Regions from separate parts of the Klebsiella sp. RIT-PI-d genome, predicted to be linked through region 2. Evidence: predicted binding sites of a transcription regulator. Region 2 holds the regulator's gene; each other region holds the start of a gene.
What was found. The regulator PurR, encoded in region 2, represses purine synthesis genes. The targets are predictions, from matches to a motif close to CANGCAAACGTTTGCNTG.

Region 1: the regulator PurR is predicted to act here: its motif matches at 4,785-4,802, upstream of purT (formate-dependent phosphoribosylglycinamide formyltransferase).
Region 3: the regulator PurR is predicted to act here: its motif matches at 5,555-5,572, upstream of purL (phosphoribosylformylglycinamidine synthase).

Annotation. Positions count from the first base shown of each region.
Region 1 is NZ_LGIT01000009.1:1,502,927-1,509,752, forward strand. It holds gene yobA (CopC domain-containing protein YobA) at 1-8, opposite strand, end outside; gene AC791_RS13495 (DNA polymerase III subunit theta) at 145-375, shown strand; gene exoX (exodeoxyribonuclease X) at 409-1,071, shown strand; gene ptrB (oligopeptidase B) at 1,053-3,128, opposite strand; gene AC791_RS13510 (tellurite resistance TerB family protein) at 3,216-3,875, opposite strand; gene yebF (protein YebF) at 3,970-4,329, opposite strand; gene AC791_RS13520 (YebG family protein) at 4,410-4,697, opposite strand; gene purT (formate-dependent phosphoribosylglycinamide formyltransferase) at 4,839-6,017, shown strand; gene kdgA (bifunctional 4-hydroxy-2-oxoglutarate aldolase/2-dehydro-3-deoxy-phosphogluconate aldolase) at 6,080-6,721, opposite strand; gene edd (phosphogluconate dehydratase) at 6,761-6,826, opposite strand, start outside.
Region 2 is NZ_LGIT01000009.1:1,304,319-1,311,144, forward strand. It holds gene sodB (superoxide dismutase [Fe]) at 1-184, shown strand, start outside; gene AC791_RS20380 (YnhF family membrane protein) at 377-466, opposite strand; gene purR (HTH-type transcriptional repressor PurR) at 763-1,788, shown strand; gene punR (DNA-binding transcriptional activator PunR) at 1,790-2,719, opposite strand; gene punC (purine nucleoside transporter PunC) at 2,831-4,012, shown strand; gene cfa (cyclopropane fatty acyl phospholipid synthase) at 4,310-5,458, shown strand; gene AC791_RS12560 (riboflavin synthase) at 5,529-6,167, opposite strand; gene mdtK (MdtK family multidrug efflux MATE transporter) at 6,400-6,826, shown strand, end outside.
Region 3 is NZ_LGIT01000009.1:2,229,247-2,236,072, forward strand. It holds gene qseE (two component system sensor histidine kinase QseE/GlrK) at 1-1,009, opposite strand, end outside; gene purL (phosphoribosylformylglycinamidine synthase) at 1,591-5,478, opposite strand; gene mltF (membrane-bound lytic murein transglycosylase MltF) at 5,737-6,826, shown strand, end outside.

The DNA.
Region 1 (6,826 bases), 200 kb from region 2:
AACGTCATGATGTCATTCCTTTTTGTTATGTAATTGCACCAAAGAATAACTCTGTATAATGCCTTAGTCGAGAATAGTCACTGGCAGACGTGTTATTCTGCGCCAACCCCGGAAACTTTTGCATGTTTGAGACAGGAGAGAGCGATGCAAACCAATCTAGCCCAGCTTCCCCAGCAGGAGATGGACAAAATTAATGTTGATCTGGCCGCCGCGTCCGTCGCGTTTAAAGAGCGTTACAATATGCCCATCGTGGCCGAGATGGTGGAGCGGGAGCAGCCTGAACATCTGCGCGACTGGTTTCGCCAGCGGCTGATCGCTCATCGTCTCGCCTCAGTTAATTTGTCACGCCTGCCCTGGGAACCCAGAAGCAAGTAAGCGTGATGTATTACGTCAATTCAGGAGTCAACCATGCTGCGCGTCATTGATACCGAAACCTGCGATTTACAGGGCGGTGTAGTCGAAATTGCCTCGGTGGACGTGGTGGACGGGAAGATCACCAATCCCATGAGCCATCTGGTTCGTCCGGACCGTCCGATTAGCCCGCAGGCCATGGCTATACACCGGATCACCGAGTCTATGGTTGCAGACCAGCCGTGGATTGAAGAGGTGCTACCGTTCTACCAGGGCAGCCCATGGTATGTCGCGCACAACGCCAGTTTTGATCGCCGGGTTTTACCTGAGATGAATGGCGAGTGGATCTGTACCATGAAAATGGCGCGTCGTCTGTGGCCGGGAATAAAGTACAGCAATATGGGTCTGTATAAATCGCGCAATCTGAGCGTCGAAACGCCACCAGGATTACATCATCACCGCGCCTTATATGACTGCTATATCACGGCTGCGCTGCTTATCGACATTATTAAGACTTCGGGCTGGACGCCGGAAGAGATGGTCGACGTCACCGGACGCCCCGGCCTTGTCTCCACCTTTAGCTTTGGCAAATATCGCGGAAAGCCAGTGGCTGAAGTTGCTGAGCGCGATCCGGGCTATCTGCGCTGGCTGTTTAACAACCTCGACAGAATGAGCCCGGAAATGCGCCTGACCCTTAAGCACTATCTGGATAAAGCCTGATCTGCGTTTTTTCCTGATAACCAGCCTTGCGCAAGCGCGATAAGAAAGGTGTACTCCATAGCGACACCTTCATAGCTCTTGAAGCGCCCGGACTTACCGCCGTGCCCGGAGTCCATATCGGTACAAAGCAGCAACACATTCTCATCGGTTTTCAGCTCACGCAGCCGGGCCACCCACTTTGCCGGTTCCCAGTACTGAACCTGAGAGTCGTGGAGCCCGGTGGTGACCAGCAGATGCGGATACGCTTTCGCCCCGACATTATCGTACGGACTGTAACTTTTCATATAGTTATAGTAGGTTTCATCTTTCGGATTCCCCCACTCTTCAAACTCACCGGTGGTCAGCGGGATAGATTCATCCAGCATGGTTGTGACGACATCCACAAACGGCACCTGAGCAATGATCCCGTGGAAAAGATCGGGACGCTGGTTGATGGCTGCGCCCATGAGCATCCCGCCTGCACTGCCGCCCATACCGAAGCATAATCCTGGGTCGCCATAGCCTTGCCTTAACAGTCCCTCACACACATCAAGATAATCGTTAAAGGTGTTTTTCTTCTGCAGAAACTTGCCCTCCTCGTACCAGTGCTGACCCAGTTCTCCTCCGCCCCGCACGTGGGCAATAGCAAAAACAAACCCACGATCGAGCAGGCTCAGGCGGCTACTGCTGAAATCCGCATCCATACTGCTGCCATAAGAGCCATAGCCATACACCAGCAGCGGGTTTTTACCTTTTTGAAAATGCTGGCGGTGATAAACCAGCGAAACCGGAACTTCAGTTCCATCGCGAACGACAATCCAGATATGTTCGCTGCGATAAAGATTACCGTCGAAGCCGGCGACGTCGGACTGTTTCAGCACCTGGCGTTCGCCGGTGTCCATATCCAGTTCGAACAGGGTATCCGGGGTGGTCATTGACGAGTAGCCATAACGCAGGCGCGACGTCTCCGGCTCCGGATTATAGGCAAGCCATGTCACATAGGCCGGATCGTCAAAGGCAATGCCCGTCACTTCGCGTGTCTTACGATTGATTTGCCGCAGACTGGTCAGCCCTCGCTGGCGCTCCTCGACCACCAGCCAGTCGGTGAACAGCGTAAAGCCTTCCAGCATAATGTCCTCCCGCGCCGGAATAAGCACTTCCCACTGTTGCTCATCGCGTACGCGACTGCGGTAAAGACCGAAGTTTTTGCCATCACGATTAGAGCGGATGTAGAACTTATGCTGATAGTGATCAAGGCTATATTCATGATCTTTACGACGGGCTAAAAATGGCATTGGCTGGGCGTCTGCCAGGGAAGCATCCAACAGCAACATTTCGCTGGTCGTCGCACTGGAAAGCGCGATCAGGACAAAATGCTGTGAGGTGGTTTTATGCAATCCTACGTAAAAGGTTTCATCATGCTCTTCGTAGATCAGCTCATCTGATGCCGACGAGGTGCCCACCATGTGCCGCCAGACCTGATAAGGCAGTAGCGTCACCGGATGCTTACGTACGTAGTAAAGCGTTTGAGAGTCGTTGCCCCAGACAAAATCAGGAGAGATGTTATCCAGCAGCTCCGGATACCAGTTACCCGTTTGCAGATTGCGCAGCCGCAGGCCATATTGACGCCGTGATAGATAATCTTCCGCCAGCGCCATAATCGTGTTATCGGGAGACACCGCCATTCCGCCAAGCGTATAAAACTCGCTGTGTGCGGCACGTTTGTTGGCGTCGAGCAGAAGTTCCCAGTCATCCCATTCCGCCAGCAGCACCGACTGACGCTGATAAATGGCATATTCACAGCCGGGTTCATAAATATGCCGATAGCGGTAACCGTTTTTTGTCCACGGGGCAGAAACTTCCCGCTGCGGGATGCGCGCCACAATTTCCTCCAGGATACGATCCTGTAAGACCTGCTGCGTCGCCATAATCCGATGACCGTAACGGTTTTCATCCTGAAGATAACCAAGCACGTCAGGATCGGAACGGTCGTCATCGCGCAGCCAATAGTAATTATCGGTGCGCGTGTCGCCGTGTAGGGTCATGGTATGTGGAATACGTTTGGCTTTCGGTGGCATAGATCGGTTCTTTTGCTTTTTCACATCCTATAAGGTTGGCAAAAGACGCCAGCGATGCAAGCGAAACGCAGGGACTTTCCGCACGAATTACTCAGGAAGCGCCTGTTTTTGCTGTTTAAGATCCTGCTCGACACCCTCGCGGACCTCCTGCGGAATGTTGAGCGCATCGCCGAGGGCCGTAAGATAGCTGCGCTCCATAAAGTGATCGACATCGATAGCGGCACAGCTGAGAAAGTAGAGTTCCAGCGCTTCTTCTTCATTGGCCACATCACGTGCCAGCCGCTGCGGATCGAGAGGTTGTTCAATGGCCTGAGCGACCAGCGCTCTGCCCTGCTCCTCGACACCCGATTCACGCAGCTGCGCCTCAATGGCCGCCCGCTCGCTGTCGTCAATATGACCGTCACTTTTGGCCGCAAAAACCAGCGCCAGAATCAGTCGCTCGGTTCGTTTATCAAGCGGCGTTGTCTGCGTACCGTAATGGGGTTCGTCCCGATGCGCCTCGCGAATTTTATCTTTGTATTTATTCCATAATACCGTGCCAGCAACGGCACCGCCGCCCATTAACAACGCGCCGGTTCCGTATTTGCTTAGCAACTTGCGTGAGGATTTATTTGCCACCAGTAAACCGGCCAGGCCACCAAGCGCACCGGGGCCGAGCAGCTTGCTAAGCCCCTGTTCGCCAGATGCAGAAGAAGAAACGCCTTTTTGCGCCAGAAGTGATTGAAGCTGATTGAGCCAGTTTGCCATACATACCCCCTCCGTTTAGCTGCGATATATTCAGCGTAAGCGAAGGGACGTAAGAAAGTGTCAAGGCGACAAAAGGTGCGAAAATTACTGTCGGTTATCGGCTCTGATAGCTGGCAGTGCCTCCTGCACAGTCGACCTGCACCAGATAATGCAGATCCGCGCTTTTACCCCGTACCGTAAGAGGCACCTTCCACTGGCCTTCGGCGCCCGTTACTTCTTTACTGTCGACCCATACAACGGGATCTGCCTGGCCGATTTTCTGACGATCGTCAGCCCAGCGCACGATACGATTTTGCTGGTAGTCGCGTTTAACACTGGCTGCAATTCCGCTGGCGTCCAGCTTTTCGCAGTTCGGAAATTTAACCGTCTTAGGATGCGGATCGTGACTTACCGCCTGTACTGATGCGCTACCCGCTAATAGCAGAAGGCATAAAAGCGCTCCACGTTTATGCATTATTTTCTCCTTAAGACCCCATCATTACGCAGGGATTGAAGAAAAAGCATGGTACAAAACGGCAGGAGCGCAAGTGGCTGTCAGGCAGCTTTTGTCCGTTTAGCCGACGCTTCATCTGCCACGGCTTTTGGCGCGGGAAGCTTCCCGGCTTTAAGCAGGGTACCCAGCACATCTTTTTGTTCGGCAAGCCACATAGCCATGACTTCACGCTGCTCGTCTTCCAGCGTTACCGGCGACTGGCTTAACCAATTACCCAACACTTCCGCCAGATCGAGCATTTTGTCATACGCATCGGCGTCCTTCTTGCTGGCAAAAGACATTTTTTCCTCACCTTCACGGATCACAACGTATTTAACTTCAACCGCCATTTTGCAGCCCCATATCACTGTAATTTTATACAGTATATCACCCGTTTTTTAAAGAATCAATCCGTGAAATAAAGACCAACGAAGACAGACGCAAACGTTTTCGTTTATACTGCCGACAGGTCAGTTTAAGGAAACAGAGTGATGATTTTATTAGGTACTGCGCTGCGCCCGGCAGCAACCCGCATCATGCTATTAGGGTCTGGTGAATTAGGTAAAGAGGTCGCCATTGAGTGCCAGCGTCTGGGGCTTGAGGTCATTGCCGTCGATCGCTATGCCAATGCACCCGCCATGCATGTGGCGCACCGCGCACACGTCATTAATATGCTTGATGGTCAGGCACTGAAGGAGCTGGTAGACGCAGAAAAACCGGATTATATCGTGCCGGAGATAGAAGCTATCGCCACCGACATGCTGATTGCGCTGGAGCAGGCCGGACAAAAAGTCGTTCCCTGCGCCCGTGCCGCGCAACTGACAATGAACCGCGAGGGTATTCGTCGACTGGCGGCAGAAACCCTTTCGCTTCCGACGTCGACCTACCGCTTTGCCGATAGCCAGGCCGATTTTCAGCAGGCGGTAGGCGAAATTGGACTGCCCTGCATCGTTAAGCCGGTTATGAGTTCGTCCGGTAAAGGGCAGAGTTTTATCCGCAGTGCAGAACAACTTAGTAAAGCCTGGGACTATGCCCAACAGGGCGGGCGAGCAGGCGCCGGACGCGTCATTGTCGAAGGCGTCGTGGCGTTTGATTTTGAAATTACCCTGCTGACCGTGAGCGCTGTCGATGGCGTTCATTTCTGTGCGCCGGTGGGCCATCGACAGGAAGATGGCGATTATCGTGAATCATGGCAGCCTCAGCACATGAGCGCTCTGGCGCTGGAACGTGCTCAGGCAATAGCCCGCGAAATAGTACTGGCGTTAGGCGGCTTCGGTTTGTTTGGCGTGGAGTTGTTCGTGTGTGGCGATGAGGTCATTTTCAGCGAAGTGTCGCCGCGCCCGCATGACACCGGAATGGTAACGCTCATTTCTCAGGATCTATCAGAGTTTGCTCTACATGTCCGCGCATTTTTAGGCCTGCCGGTAGGGGGAATTCGACAGTATGGCCCGGCCGCATCGGCAGTGATTTTGCCGCAGCTTACCAGTCAGAATATTACCTACAGTCATGTCGAGACAGCGTGCGGCGCAGGTTTGCAGCTGCGTTTATTTGCGAAACCAGAAATTGACGGATCACGTCGTCTGGGCGTGACGCTTGCCACTGGCGACAGCGTTGACGAGGCTGTTGCTCGTGCAAAATCGGCGGCTGCACAGGTCAAGGTACAGGGATAAAAAAACGGGCCTGTCGGCCCGTGTTTACCGTGCCCGTCCGTCACCGGCGGGCATTTAACAACTTACTGTTTTGCGCCTTCAACAGCTTCACGCGCCAGGGTGGTAATGCGATCATAGTCGCCTGCTTCCAGCGCGTCAGCCGGAACCAGCCACGAGCCGCCGATACATAGCACGCTTTTCAGTGCCAGATAATCGCGATAGTTAGCCGGAGAGATGCCGCCGGTCGGGCAAAAACGAACCTGAGAGAATGGACCTGCAATAGCCTGCAGCGCTTTGGTTCCGCCGTTGGCTTCCGCCGGGAAGAATTTAAATTCTTTCAGGCCGTAGTCCATACCCAGCATCAGTTCAGATACGGTGCTGATGCCCGGGATCAGCGGAATAGTGCCTTCGGTTGCCGCTTTGAGCAGCGGCTCAGTCAGCCCCGGGCTGATGGCAAACTGCGCGCCCGCTTCAGTCACTTCCGCCAGTTGCTGCGCGTTCAGAACGGTACCCGCACCGATAATCGCGTCCGGAACTTCTTTAGCAATGGCGCGAATCGCATCCATCGCGCACGGGGTACGCAGAGTGACTTCGAGTACGCGAACGCCGCCTGCGACCAGCGCTTTCGCCATCGGCACGGCATGTTCGAGTTTGTTGACAACGATAACCGGTACGACCGGTCCGGTGGTCAGGATTGCTTCTGCACTTGTTTTCCAGTTTTTCATCAGAGTTTTTTCTCTCGCCAGATCTACAAATTTGTCATCTTAAAAAGTGATGCAGGTTGCGCCCTGCTCAGCACCGGAGAGTTTTTCACGCAGTGCTCCAAACAG
Region 2 (6,826 bases):
CCTGGCGATTGTATCCACCTCTAACGCCGGCACACCGCTGACCACCTCCGACAAACCGCTATTAACGGTCGATGTCTGGGAACATGCTTATTACATTGACTATCGTAATGCCCGCCCGGGTTATCTGGAGCATTTCTGGGCGCTGGTGAACTGGTCATTCGTGGCTGACAACCTGGCAGCCTGAGTTAACACACAGAGGGCTTGCGCCCTCTGTGTTACCCGTTAGCGGCTAATGCAGGTCTCATATGCTGGCTGGCGCGGCGAAAAAAGCGACATCATTGAAAAAATAAAAGTAAGCCACAAGCAAAACAGTTTTACTATCAGCACAATAAGCTGGTACGGAGCACGAGGGAGAGAAAATACTCCGCCGGAGCAATCAGTGCAGGACAGCAACCAGAGCACTTGCGACAATCAGACTCAGGACAATGATCGTGGTGACCAGGGAAAACTTAAGATCGGTACTCATCGATTTTTACTCCTTGTTATAACCTTGTGAAATGTGAGCTTGTCCATTTTTACACACCTTGCGGCGAAAATCTTGCAGGATTTAAAGTGAGACACATTTTTCTCTTTCACTTTTCTTCAGAATCGGCCAAAATTCCACGCTTAATTATAAGCGTACCAGTCATTACCCCTCACCTGACGTAATGTGTCATTTCCCGGCGCAAAGCAATGACGACGAAATTGCAACAGGGGTGTGTAAAGGCAAACGTTTACCCTCCTATTTGCAGGCGTTCAGGCCAGGGTCCGGAGTAAGATTTAATGGCAACAATTAAAGATGTCGCGAGACGCGCAAACGTTTCCACTACCACTGTATCTCACGTTATCAACAAGACGCGTTTTGTTGCTGAAGATACGCGTAATGCGGTGTGGGCGGCAATTAAAGAACTTCACTACTCTCCGAGCGCCGTTGCCAGGAGCCTCAAGGTAAATCATACCAAGTCCATTGGCCTTCTGGCGACCAGCAGCGAAGCCGCCTATTTTGCTGAAATTATTGAAGCGGTTGAAAAAAGCTGTTTTCAGAAAGGCTACACACTGATCCTTGGCAATGCCTGGAACGACATAGAAAAGCAAGGCGCCTACCTTTCAATGATGGCGCAGAAGCGTGTCGATGGCCTGCTGGTGATGTGCTCTGAGTATCCTGAGCCGCTATTGAAAATGCTGGAAGAATACCGTCATATACCGATGGTGGTAATGGACTGGGGCGAATCCAAAGCTGATTTTACCGACTCGGTGATCGACAATGCCTTCGAAGGGGGTTACATGGCCGGGCGGTATTTACTTGAGCGTGGACATCGTGACATCGGTATTATTCCGGGCGCGCTCGAGCGCAATACCGGCGCAGGTCGACTGGCCGGTTTTATGAAAGCAATGGAAGAAACTCAGGTTAATGTTCCACCGCAGTGGATCGTGCAGGGTGATTTTGAGCCTGAGTCAGGTTATCAGGCGATGCAAAAAATTCTTAATCAATCCCCTCGCCCGACAGCCGTTTTCTGCGGCGGTGATATCATGGCGATGGGTGCGCTCTGCGCTGCCGATGAAATGGGTTTGCGCGTACCGCAGGATATCTCCCTGATTGGCTATGACAATGTGCGCAACGCCCGTTTCTTTACACCGGCGCTGACAACCATTCATCAGCCTAAAGACTCGCTCGGAGAGGAAGCGTTCAATACCCTGCTGGATCGCATTGTGAATAAGCGCGTCGAATCAAAATCAATTGAGGTTCATCCTCAACTCATTGAACGTCGATCGGTTGCTGACGGTCCCTATCTTGACTATCGCCGCTAAGTTAACAAGCGGGGTCCGTTTCCTGCGGGTCCCGCAGCCACTCTTTATTCAGTGTTTCACTGTCGCCCAGATACGCCAGCAGCCATTCCAGCGCGGGTGAAATATCACTCTGCTGCCAGGTTAAACAACATGCCGCATCAGGAAAAGGATTTTCCAGATCCAGCTCCACCCACTCCCCGGAATCCAGCCACGGGCGGGCAGAATGTGAGGGGATCATTGCCGCGCAGAGCCCTGCCGAGATGCAGGTAGCCGAAGACTCCCAGTCAGGCACGACCACCCTTTTTTGATTGTCCAGCAGCCACGTCGTACGTTTAGGCAGCGATCGCGAGGTGTCTTCGCGTACCAGCGACGGCCAGTTGCGCAATTCATCATCGCTTAAAGGCCCGATATTAAGCGCCAGAGGATGGTGGCGCGCCACAACGCAGCTCCAGCTCAGCATGCCCATATCGCGAAAGGCATAGCGTCCTCCGACCGGAATAGCCTGCGTTGCGCCAATCGCCAGTTCAACGCGGCCGTCCGCCAGCGCATCCCAGACACCGTTAAAAACTTCCTGAAAAACGATCAGTTCGACATCCGGGAAATGGCGATAGAAATCGACAATCATCTGGCGAGTGCGTTCAGGTCTGACAATGTTATCGACGGCGATAGGCAGTTGACTGCGCCAGCCGTTGGCAATTTGCTGACACTGCTGGCGGGTGATCAGCATTTTTTTGATAACAGAACGCCCTTCTTTCAAAAACCAGCTTCCTGCCGGCGTTAATTCTACGTCCCGGTGCCGACGTTCAAACAGCGGGACAGCCAGCCACTCTTCCATCTGGCGGACTGTATAGCTGACAGCAGAAGGCACGCGGTGCAACTCCTGTGCCGCCGCGCTAAAGCTACCGTTGCGCGCTACCGCATCTATGACTTCAAGAGAATATTCTGACCACATTTTTTGCCTTCAATTTTTTTGATGTCAATTCGCAAATATTAGCGTTTCACAACCTGGAATGCACTGCCTACACTCATGTTCCTGTCATCTGCAATTATAAAGAGAAGTGTTATGCAACCTGGAAAAGGGTTTTTGGTGTGGCTTGGCGGACTCAGCGTGCTGGGTTTTTTAGCCACCGATATGTATTTACCCGCCTTTGCGGCAATTCAGCAGGATCTTAATACGCCTGCCGCAGCGGTGAGCGCCAGTTTAAGTGTATTCCTCGCGGGGTTTGCCCTTGGCCAGTTAATTTGGGGCCCGCTCTCTGACCGTTTCGGTCGTCGCCCGGTGTTATTAACCGGACTGGCAATTTTCGCCATCGGCTGTCTGGGGATGCTCTGGGTTAAAGATGCCACAACGCTACTGGTGCTGCGTTTCGTCCAGGCCGCTGGCGTTTGCGCGGCTGCCGTCACCTGGCAGGCCATGGTTACCGATTACTATCCGGCGCAGCGTGTAAACCGTATTTTTGCCACTATCATGCCGCTGGTTGGTCTTTCGCCCGCGCTCGCGCCGCTTCTTGGCAGCTGGATACTCACTCATTTTGACTGGCAGGCTATATTCGCCACGCTGTTTGCTATCACTCTGATCCTGATGCTTCCTGCCCTGCGCCTGAAGAAGGTTACGCAAAAAAATGCCACTGACGGTAAAGCCCTGACGTTTAGTATGCTGCTGCGTTCACGCTCATATCTCGGAAACGTGCTGATTTACGCTGCCTGCTCAGCCAGTTTTTTCGCCTGGCTCACCGGCTCACCGTTTATTCTTCATGATATGGGGTATGGACCCGGCGCAATTGGTCTGAGCTATGTACCGCAAACCATTGCATTTTTAGTTGGCGGCTACGGTTGCCGGGCAGCACTGCAAAAATGGCAGGGAGAGCAGCTACTTCCCTGGCTGCTGAGTCTCTACGCATTAAGCGTGATTGGCACCTGGTGTACCGGGTTATTCAGCCCTGATTCGCTGACAGCGCTTCTGATCCCGTTTTGTATTATGGCGATCGCAAACGGCGGTATTTATCCCATCGTTGTTGCGCAGGCGCTACGTCCCTTTCCCCAGGCAACGGGACGCGCGGCAGCGTTGCAGAATACGTTGCAGCTTGGACTGTGTTTTCTTGCAAGCCTGGTCGTCTCCTGGCTGGTGGCAACGCCGCTGTTAACCACCACCAGCGTTATGCTGATGACCGCAGTTCTGGCGGGTATTGGCTACTGGATGCAGCAAATGGAAAGTCACAAAATCAGGGTTCCCGCAAAGCGTTGACAGCTGGAGTGTGTCAAAGAAGTAATTAATTAGCGCGCTAACATTTTTGTGTTGAATCAGAGTGTTTAGCGTCCTATACTTTCTTGCATTGCATATTATTACGATAAAAGCAGTATTATTTAGCGGGTGATGGAGTTCACCCGTTTACACCACGGATGGCATTTCGGTAAGGGTTCCCTTCCTTCCTCTGTTTCTACATCGGACAGTAAACTTACAGTGCCACTGTAAGTTTTTTCATAAGCCAAATTGTATCTACGCTTTTATGGATCTGAATCATATACGCGTGATGGAGAAGCTATGAGTTCATCGTGTATCGAAGACGTCAGCATACCGGAAGACGACTGGTATCGTATTGCGAACGAGTTATTAAGCCGCGCAGATATCACCATTAATGGTGCAGCTCCTTATGATTTACAGGTTAAAAACCCGCATTTCTTTAAGCGTGTGCTCCAGGAAGGCTCGCTCGGGTTGGGTGAAAGTTATATGGATGGCTGGTGGGAATGCGACCAGCTGGACAGCTTTTTCACTAAGATCCTCCGCGCCGGTCTGGACACCCAGTTACCGCACCATCTGAAAGACACGCTTCGCGTGGCTACAACTCGTCTGATTAATTTACAAAGTAAAAAACGTGCCTGGATCGTGGGTAAGGAACATTACGATTTGGGCAACGATCTGTTTACCCGAATGCTCGATCCCTACATGCAGTATTCCTGTGCATACTGGAAAGAGGCCGATAATCTGGTCGATGCGCAGCAGGCTAAACTGGCATTGATTTGCGAAAAACTACAGCTCAAACCCGGGATGCGAGTGCTGGATATTGGCTGCGGCTGGGGCGGCCTTGCCTCATGGATGGCCAAAAATTACCACGTCAGCGTGACCGGCGTAACCATTTCTGCCGAACAGCAGAAGCTGGCTCAGGACCGGTGTTCAGGCCTCGATGTTAATTTCCTGCTTCAGGATTATCGCGACTTGCAGGATCAGTTTGACCGTATCGTGTCAGTAGGCATGTTTGAACATGTCGGTCCTAAAAACTACAAAACGTATTTTGAGGTGGTGGATCGCAATCTCAAGCCGGACGGGCTTTTCCTTTTGCATACCATCGGTGCGAAAAAAACGGACACCAGTGTTGATCCATGGATCGATAAATATATTTTTCCCAATGGCTGTTTACCGTCGGTCCGGCAAATAGCGACAGCCAGTGAATCTCATTTCGTAATGGAGGACTGGCATAATTTTGGCCCTGATTACGACAAAACGCTGATGGCATGGTATCAACGTTTCCAGGCGTTATGGCCTGAGATTGCCAATAACTATTCTGAACGCTTCAAGCGGATGTTTGATTATTATCTGACGGCCTGCGCGGGCGCCTTTCGGGCACGGGATATTCAGCTCTGGCAGATCGTTTTCTCACGTGGTGTTGAAGACGGTCTACGCGTCGCACGCTAATCCTTTCTACCTGCGCTCAGGCGCAGGTCTCTTTTATTACCGGCTAAAAGCGAATTACTCTCTGCCAGCGTTATTCTTCTTCCACCATTTTAAGCACTGCTTCGCGCGCGGCGAGAACGCGCTCTACCGTATCAACGACGGCTTGCGTTTGCGGATCGATTTCAACATTAATTCGCTGGCCGAGTTTTTTCTGACCGAGCGTGGTACGCTGTAGCGTTTCCGGAATAAGGTGTACGCAGAAACGTGTCGCAGTCACTTCCCCTACCGTCAGGCTAATACCATCCACGCCGATAAATCCTTTATACAGGATGTACTTCATCAGCGTCGGATCCTGCAATTTAAACCAGATTTGACGGTTGTTTTCTGAGGTGAGAATTTTCGACACCTCTGCGGTAGAAATGATGTGCCCCGACATTAAATGCCCGCCAATCTCATCACTGAATTTTGCTGCGCGCTCGACATTAACCTCATCACCTGGCTGTAGCTCGCCGAGATTAGTAATGCGCAGCGTCTCCTTCATTAAATCAAAGCTGACGCGATCCCCGTTGATTTCTGTTACGGTCAGGCAGCAACCGTTATGCGCCACCGATGCCCCCGTCTCAAGCCCCTCAAGCATATTTTCGGGCAATGCGACCACGTGAGTACGGAAATTGGGTTTCTCATCAATGGACACAATTTTTGCGGTGCCCTGTACGATACCAGTAAACATGCTACTAACTCCTGTATGCCATCATTACGGTTTAATACCCGTCTTTCTGTCACGCACAATAACAGGTGGAAAATAGGCTTGCCAGCCCGGTATGTGCCCTATCGACTTTTTTACTGGCTTAATGGTTAATCATCATTACAATAGTCAGCATAACCTCTTGTTCATTCTTCTTGCTGCCCTTTATGGCGGCTTTTTTAGTCTTTCAAATAACAACAATATTAAAGGTATTCACGTGCAGAAGTATCTAAATGAAGCGCGTCAGCTTCTGGCGCTGGCGATCCCGGTGATTATTGCGCAAATCGCGCAAAGCTCGATGGGATTTGTCGATACGGTCATGGCCGGGGGCTATAGCGCTACCGATATGGCCGCCGTCGCGATCGGCACATCCATCTGGCTACCTGCTATTTTATTTGGTCATGGCCTGCTGCTGGCGCTAACGCCGGTGATTGCGCAACTTAATGGTTCCGGACGTCGCGATCGCATCGCACATCAGGTTTGCCAGGGTTACTGGCTGGCGGGCTTTGTATCTGTACTGGTGATGGTGGTGCTGTGGAACGCCGGCCATATCATTCATGCCATGCATAACATCGATCCTGAACTGGCCGATAAAGCCGTTCGCTACCTGCGCGCCCTGCTGTTTGGTGCGCCGGGCTATCTGT
Region 3 (6,826 bases), 920 kb from region 2:
CAGATATTACCCCCTCCACCAGCGGAGCAAGCTCAACGGGTTCGATTTCAGTGGCGCTATCAGCGAGTTTTCTATTGTAATCAAGCAATTGTTCAATCAACTTTTGCAGATTACGGCTGCTGGCGTCGAGGATATTGACCACTTCAGCCTGTTCAGCGGTCAGGGGACCAACGATCTGATCGGCCAGCAGCTCTGTCCCCTCACGCATACTGGCAAGCGGCGTTTTTAGCTCATGCGAGAGATGACGTAAAAACTGATGGCGCTGTGCTTCAAGCCATGAAAGACGCTCGCTTAGCCAGATGATGCGTTGCCCGACGGAGCGAAGTTCTCGCGGCCCGCGTAATACGACCGTATTACCGAGAGAACGTCCTTCGCCCAGCCGATTGATCATCCGCTCAATGCCTTTAACCGGCCCAATAATCATGCGGGTGAAAAGCAGTACCATCAGTAGACTAATGAGAAAGAGGATCAGCGCCTGCCAGCCGAAAAATTGCCCGCGTTCGGCAATTTCCTGCTGAAGCTGCTGCCCCCGGGAGAAAACGACGGCGCGTGTCGCCTGTACCATATCGCTATTGGCACTGGCGAAAGCCTCAAGCTGACGCGCTGATTGCGTGGTCGGACCGTTATTAAGGCACTGGAGCTGGGCCAGCGCGTTAAGATTCTGGCGCAGAGTCTGATAGAGTTTATCATCCGGTAGAACACCGGCATGAGCATCAAGCATATCAATATAACGCTTACGCTGCCCCTGATAGACCCGCGCAAGGGTGGGATCGTCGAGCACGCAGTACTGGCGATAGCTACGCTCCATTTCCAGCGCCACGTTAGTCATCGCCTCACTACGGCGTGCATCAATAAGCGTCGTCCGGTTAGTATGCGCTGCCTGAGCGCTTAGCGCATTCAGGCTTTGCCACGCCTGCCATGCCAGCACCAGAAGGGGAAGCAGGATCAGCAAAAACGCCAGCATGACCAGCTGTCTTAGCGAGCGGGGGAAAATGGACCAGCGCGTCAAGGTGTTACTCTCATCAGACCTGAATAGGCCGATGCTAACTGAGGCGGAAGGCAGATACAATAAAGCCGGGTATTAACCCGGCTTTATTATGTAATAAGGCGGTGCCTAACTCGACGTTTCGCCCGATGGTTGATAAAGCAAAAGCAATTATCAGAAGTTGGACGGCAGGCACCTTGTTGTGCGTCATTCGAAGTTTATGTAGCGCGTCCCGAGGGGGCTGACATAAGAAGGTGAATGAGCCACTGGTTAATATTATGCATCATGCGTGCCAGTTTTGAAAATTATTTTTTATACGCATGTTTTAAAAAGGATTTATATAAAAAAGGTGATATAACATTGCCGTCTGCTTTTCGTTCAATGTGTCGCCAAAAAACAACACCTTTTTAGGTAGTTTTAATAACATATAAAAATCAATAATTTAAATGTCTCCAATAAGCGACACGCCTTAAGCATAATGTCGGGTTTTGCAGACACACATTGTCGATCGCTTTCACAATAAAAAAGCCGGGCAAAATGCCCGGCTGGTAAAACTGCGCTATCAATTCATCATTGATGTCCGCAGACGTGGCGGCAGTCCGCCCTTAGCCTAACTGTTTACGCGCATTGCGGAAAATACGCATCCACGGGCTGTCCTCGCCCCAGTTCTCCGGGTGCCAGGAGTTGCTGACGGTGCGGAAGACGCGCTCAGGATGCGGCATCATCACGGTTACGCGACCACTTTCGCTGGTCACTGCGGTGATCCCATTCGGTGAACCATTCGGGTTCGCCGGATAAGTTTGCGTCACGCTGCCTGTGTTATCGACATAGCGCAACGCGACCAGCCCTTTGCTTTCAAGCTGAGCGAGATGCGCCGCATCACGTACTTCCACGCGCCCTTCCCCGTGCGACACGGCAATGGGCATCTGCGAGCCAACCATGCCCTGTAACAGCAGGGACGGACTTTGCGTTACTTCCACCAGGCTGAAGCGTGCTTCGAAACGATCGGAGAGGTTACGCACGAAACGCGGCCACTGTTCGCTGCCCGGGATCAGCTCGCGAAGATTCGACATCATCTGGCACCCGTTACACACGCCGAGCGCCAGCGTTTGTGGCCGGTGGAAGAAGGTTTCGAACTCATCGCGCACGCGGTTATTGAACAGGATCGACTTCGCCCAGCCTTCGCCCGCCCCCAGCACATCGCCATAGGAGAAGCCGCCGCAGGCAACCAGCGCCTGGAAACTCTCCAGACCTGTGCGTCCTGCCAGCAGGTCACTCATATGGACGTCGATGGCATCAAAGCCCGCACGATGGAACGCTGCCGCCATTTCGACATGAGAGTTAACCCCCTGCTCACGCAGCACGGCCACTTTTGGCCGCGCACCGGTGGCAATATATGGCGCAGCAATATCCTCATTGATATCAAATGAGAGCTTCACATTGAGGCCCGGATCGTTGTCATTACGTTTTGCCTCATGCTCCTGATCGGCGCACTCCGGGTTATCACGCAAACGCTGCATCTGCCAGGTGGTTTCTGCCCACCACATCCGCAGGGTGGTGCGGCTTTCATTAAACACAGGGTGCTCATCAGAGGTGATAACAAAGCGGTCGCCCGCTACCGCCTGCCCCAGGTAGTGTACGCAATCGCCAAGACCATGCGCGTTCAGCACCTCTTCCACCGCCTGACGATCGGCCGCACGCACCTGAATGACCGCCCCCAGCTCTTCGTTAAACAGCGCGGCAAGTCGGTCGTCGCCCAGCGCGGCGATATCAGCCTCAACGCCGCAGTGACCGGCAAACGCCATTTCTGCCAGCGTCACCAGTAACCCGCCGTCGGAGCGGTCGTGATAGGCCAGCAGCTGACGGGCGGCAACCAGCGCCTGAATGGCGTCGTAAAAGCCTTTAAGTTGCTCCGCGCTACGTACATCGGCCGGAGCATTACCCAGCTGGCGGTAAACCTGTGCCAGCGCCGTTGCGCCGAGGGCATTGTTGCCCAGCCCTAAGTCGATCAGCAGCAGCACATTGTCTTCAACCGAAAGCTGCGGAGTGATGGTCTGACGAACATCTTCCACGCGGGCAAACGCGGTGATCACCAGTGACAGCGGCGAGGTCATTTCGCGCTGCTCGTGGCCTTCCTGCCAGCGGGTTTTCATCGACATAGAGTCTTTGCCTACCGGAATGGTTAATCCAAGCGCCGGACACAGCTCTTCGCCTACCGCTTTGACCGCTTCATACAAACCGGCATCTTCACCCGGATGTCCGGCTGCGGACATCCAGTTTGCGGAAAGCTTAATGCGTTTAATATCGCCAATGTGCGTGGCGGCAATGTTAGTCAGGGCTTCACCAACCGCCAGACGCGCCGATGCGGCGAAGTCCAGCAGCGCAACGGGTGCACGTTCGCCCAGCGACATGGCTTCGCCGTAGTAGCTGTCGAGGCTGGCAGTGGTCACCGCACAGTTTGCTACCGGGATTTGCCACGGACCCACCATCTGATCGCGGGCGACCATACCGGTCACGCTGCGATCGCCAATGGTGACCAGAAACGTTTTCTCTGCCACGGTCGGCAGATGCAGTACGCGCTTCACGGCCTCTTCGACGGTCACGCTGTGACGATCGAAGGCGTCGCCAGTGGCCTTACGGGTTTGCACATCGCGGGTCATCTTCGGCGTTTTGCCGAGCAGGACGTCCAGCGGGAGATCGATCGGCTGATTATCAAAATGACGGTCATTCATGACCAGATGCTGTTCATCAGTAGCTTCACCGATGACCGCGTATGGCGCACGCTCGCGCTGGCACAGTTCATCAAACAGCGGCAGCTGGTCAGCCGCCACCGCCAGTACATAGCGTTCCTGAGATTCGTTACACCAGATTTCCAGCGGACTCATTCCAGGCTCGTCGCTCAACACGTCACGCAGTTCGAACTTGCCGCCGCGTCCGCCATCGCTAACCAGTTCCGGCATCGCGTTAGACAGGCCGCCCGCGCCCACATCGTGAATAAAGAGGATCGGGTTAGCCTCGCCAAGCTGCCAGCAGCGGTCAATCACTTCCTGACAACGACGTTCCATCTCCGGGTTATCACGCTGGACTGAAGCAAAATCGAGATCCGCATCAGACTGCCCGGATGCCATTGAAGAGGCCGCGCCGCCGCCCAGCCCGATATTCATCGCCGGACCGCCCAGAACGATCAGCTTCGCGCCGACAACGATCTCGCCTTTCTGCACATGATCGGCACGAATATTACCGATCCCGCCCGCCAGCATGATCGGCTTGTGATAACCGCGCAGCTCCTCACCGTTGTGGCTGTTAACCTTTTCCTCGTAAGTACGGAAGTAACCGGTCAGGGCCGGACGGCCAAATTCGTTGTTAAATGCCGCGCCGCCCAGCGGGCCGTCGGTCATGATGTCCAGCGCGGTAACGATGCGATCGGGTTTACCGAAATCTTCTTCCCACGGCTGTTCAAAGCCAGGAATACGCAGGTTGGAAACCGAAAAACCCACCAGCCCGGCTTTGGGTTTAGCACCGCGCCCGGTGGCACCTTCGTCGCGGATCTCGCCGCCGGAGCCGGTTGCCGCTCCCGGCCACGGTGAAATTGCCGTCGGGTGGTTGTGCGTTTCGACCTTCATCAGGATATGCGCAGCTTCCTGATGAAAATCATAGCGCCCGTTTTTATGGTCGGCGAAGAAGCGCCCCACGTCGGAACCCTCCATGACGGCCGCATTATCTTTATACGCTGATAAGACGTGATCCGGCGTTTGCTCAAAGGTATTTTTGATCATCTTAAACAGCGACTTCTGCTGCTGCTGGCCGTCAATGATCCAGTCAGCATTAAAGATTTTATGCCGACAGTGCTCAGAGTTCGCCTGCGCAAACATGTATAACTCAATGTCGTTCGGATTACGGCCCAGACGGGTAAAGGCATCCTGAAGATAATCAATTTCATCATCCGCCAGCGCCAGCCCGAGGCGCTGGTTCGCATCGCTCAGCGCCTGCCGCCCTTTCCCCAGCAGATCAACCGAAGTCACCGGCGTCGGCTGATGATGGGCAAACAGGGCTTCTGCTTCATCCTGCGAAGTGAATACCGTTTCCATCATGCGATCGTGTAATTCTGCGGCGACAGCCTGCCACTGCTCAGCAGTAAGAGTCGAAGCTTCAACGTAATACGCCACGCCGCGCTCAAGGCGGTTAACCTGTTGCAGGCCGCAGTTATGCGCGATATCAGTGGCTTTAGAAGACCAGGGAGAGATGGTGCCAGGACGTGGCGTAACCAGCAGCAATTTTCCTGAAGGGGTATGACTATTAAGGTGTGGGCCGTAGGTCAGCAGACGTTCAAGCTGGGCGTGTTCTTCCGCACTCAGCGGCGCGCTTAGATCGGCAAAATGGATATACTCAGCGTAAAGGGTGCTTACCGGCAGGTTGGACGCCTGAAAGCGCGCCAGCAATTTATTCATTCGGAATGCCGACAGGGCAGGCGAACCACGCAGAATTTCCATCATAAGTCTCTCGTCTTCTCAGTTTTCAGTGTGCGCAATGGGGGGAAAACGGGCGTCATTATAAAGAATTGTGCGCCGCGACGAAACCGTTTGCGTCGAAATTAAATGCCTTTCTGGTTTTAACATTCAGTGTGGCACACAACCTGAAAAAGTTGCCAGACGACGTATTGTTAAGCAAAATGCCGCTCCTTCTGAAACATTCGCTCACATTCCATGAGCTGTAGATCATCGGACTCAGGAACGGCGAAGAGAACTAACTGTTTGAAAAAAATAAAAATTATTTATCCACTGGCCGCAGCGTCTGTTATATTATTTTTATTCGCTCTGCTGACCGTGCTTGTGTGGCAAAGTCTGCCAGAGAACCGGCTGGCGGCCATCCGGGCGCGCGGTGAACTGCGTATTAGCACCATTACGTCGCCAATGACCTATATCAATATTAATGGCAAGGTCGAAGGTTTCGATTATGAACTGGCGCAGCAGTTTGCCGATCAACTTGGCGTACGCCTGAAAGTGACGATCAGGCCAACAATTGATCAGCTGTTTGACGATCTGGATAACGGCAACGCCGATCTCCTGGCGGCCGGTCTGGTATGGAACAGCGAACGGGCGAAGCATTATCAGCCTGGCCCCCCCTACTCTTCCGTTTCTCAGCAGCTGGTTTACCGTATGGGCAGCTATCGTCCCCGCTCGCTGGAGTCTATTGGCGCGCACCAGCTGACGATAGCGCCGGGCCATGCGGTGATTAACGATCTGCGTGAACTTAAGGCTAAAAAATTTCCGGATCTTAACTGGACGGTTGATCATCAACGAAACAGCCGGACGCTAATGGAAGATGTTGTCGCAGGGCGAGTTGACTACACTATTACGGATTCGGGTGCCATCAGTCTGTTTCAGCGGGTGCACCCGGAACTGGCGGTCGCGCTGGACGTCACCGATGAACAACCGGTTACCTGGTTTAGCGTGCAGGATGAAGACAAAACGCTGTCAGAAGCCATGCAGGTCTTCTTTGATAAGCAAACTGCGGAAGGAACTATTGCTCGCCTGGAAGAGAAGTATCTTGGGCACGGTCGGGATTTTGACTATGTTGATACCCGCTCATTTTTACGCGCTGTTGACAGTACGCTCCCGGACTTCCAGCCGCTGTTTGAGAAATACGCAGACACAATCGACTGGCGGTTACTGGCGGCTATTGCCTATCAGGAATCGCACTGGGACCCGCAGGCCACCTCGTCTACCGGCGTGCGCGGCATGATGATGTTGACCCGCAATACCGCGCAAAGTCTGGGTTTAAGCGACAGGACCGACGCCGAGCAAAGCATCAGCGGCGGAATGCGCTATCTGCGTGAGCTGA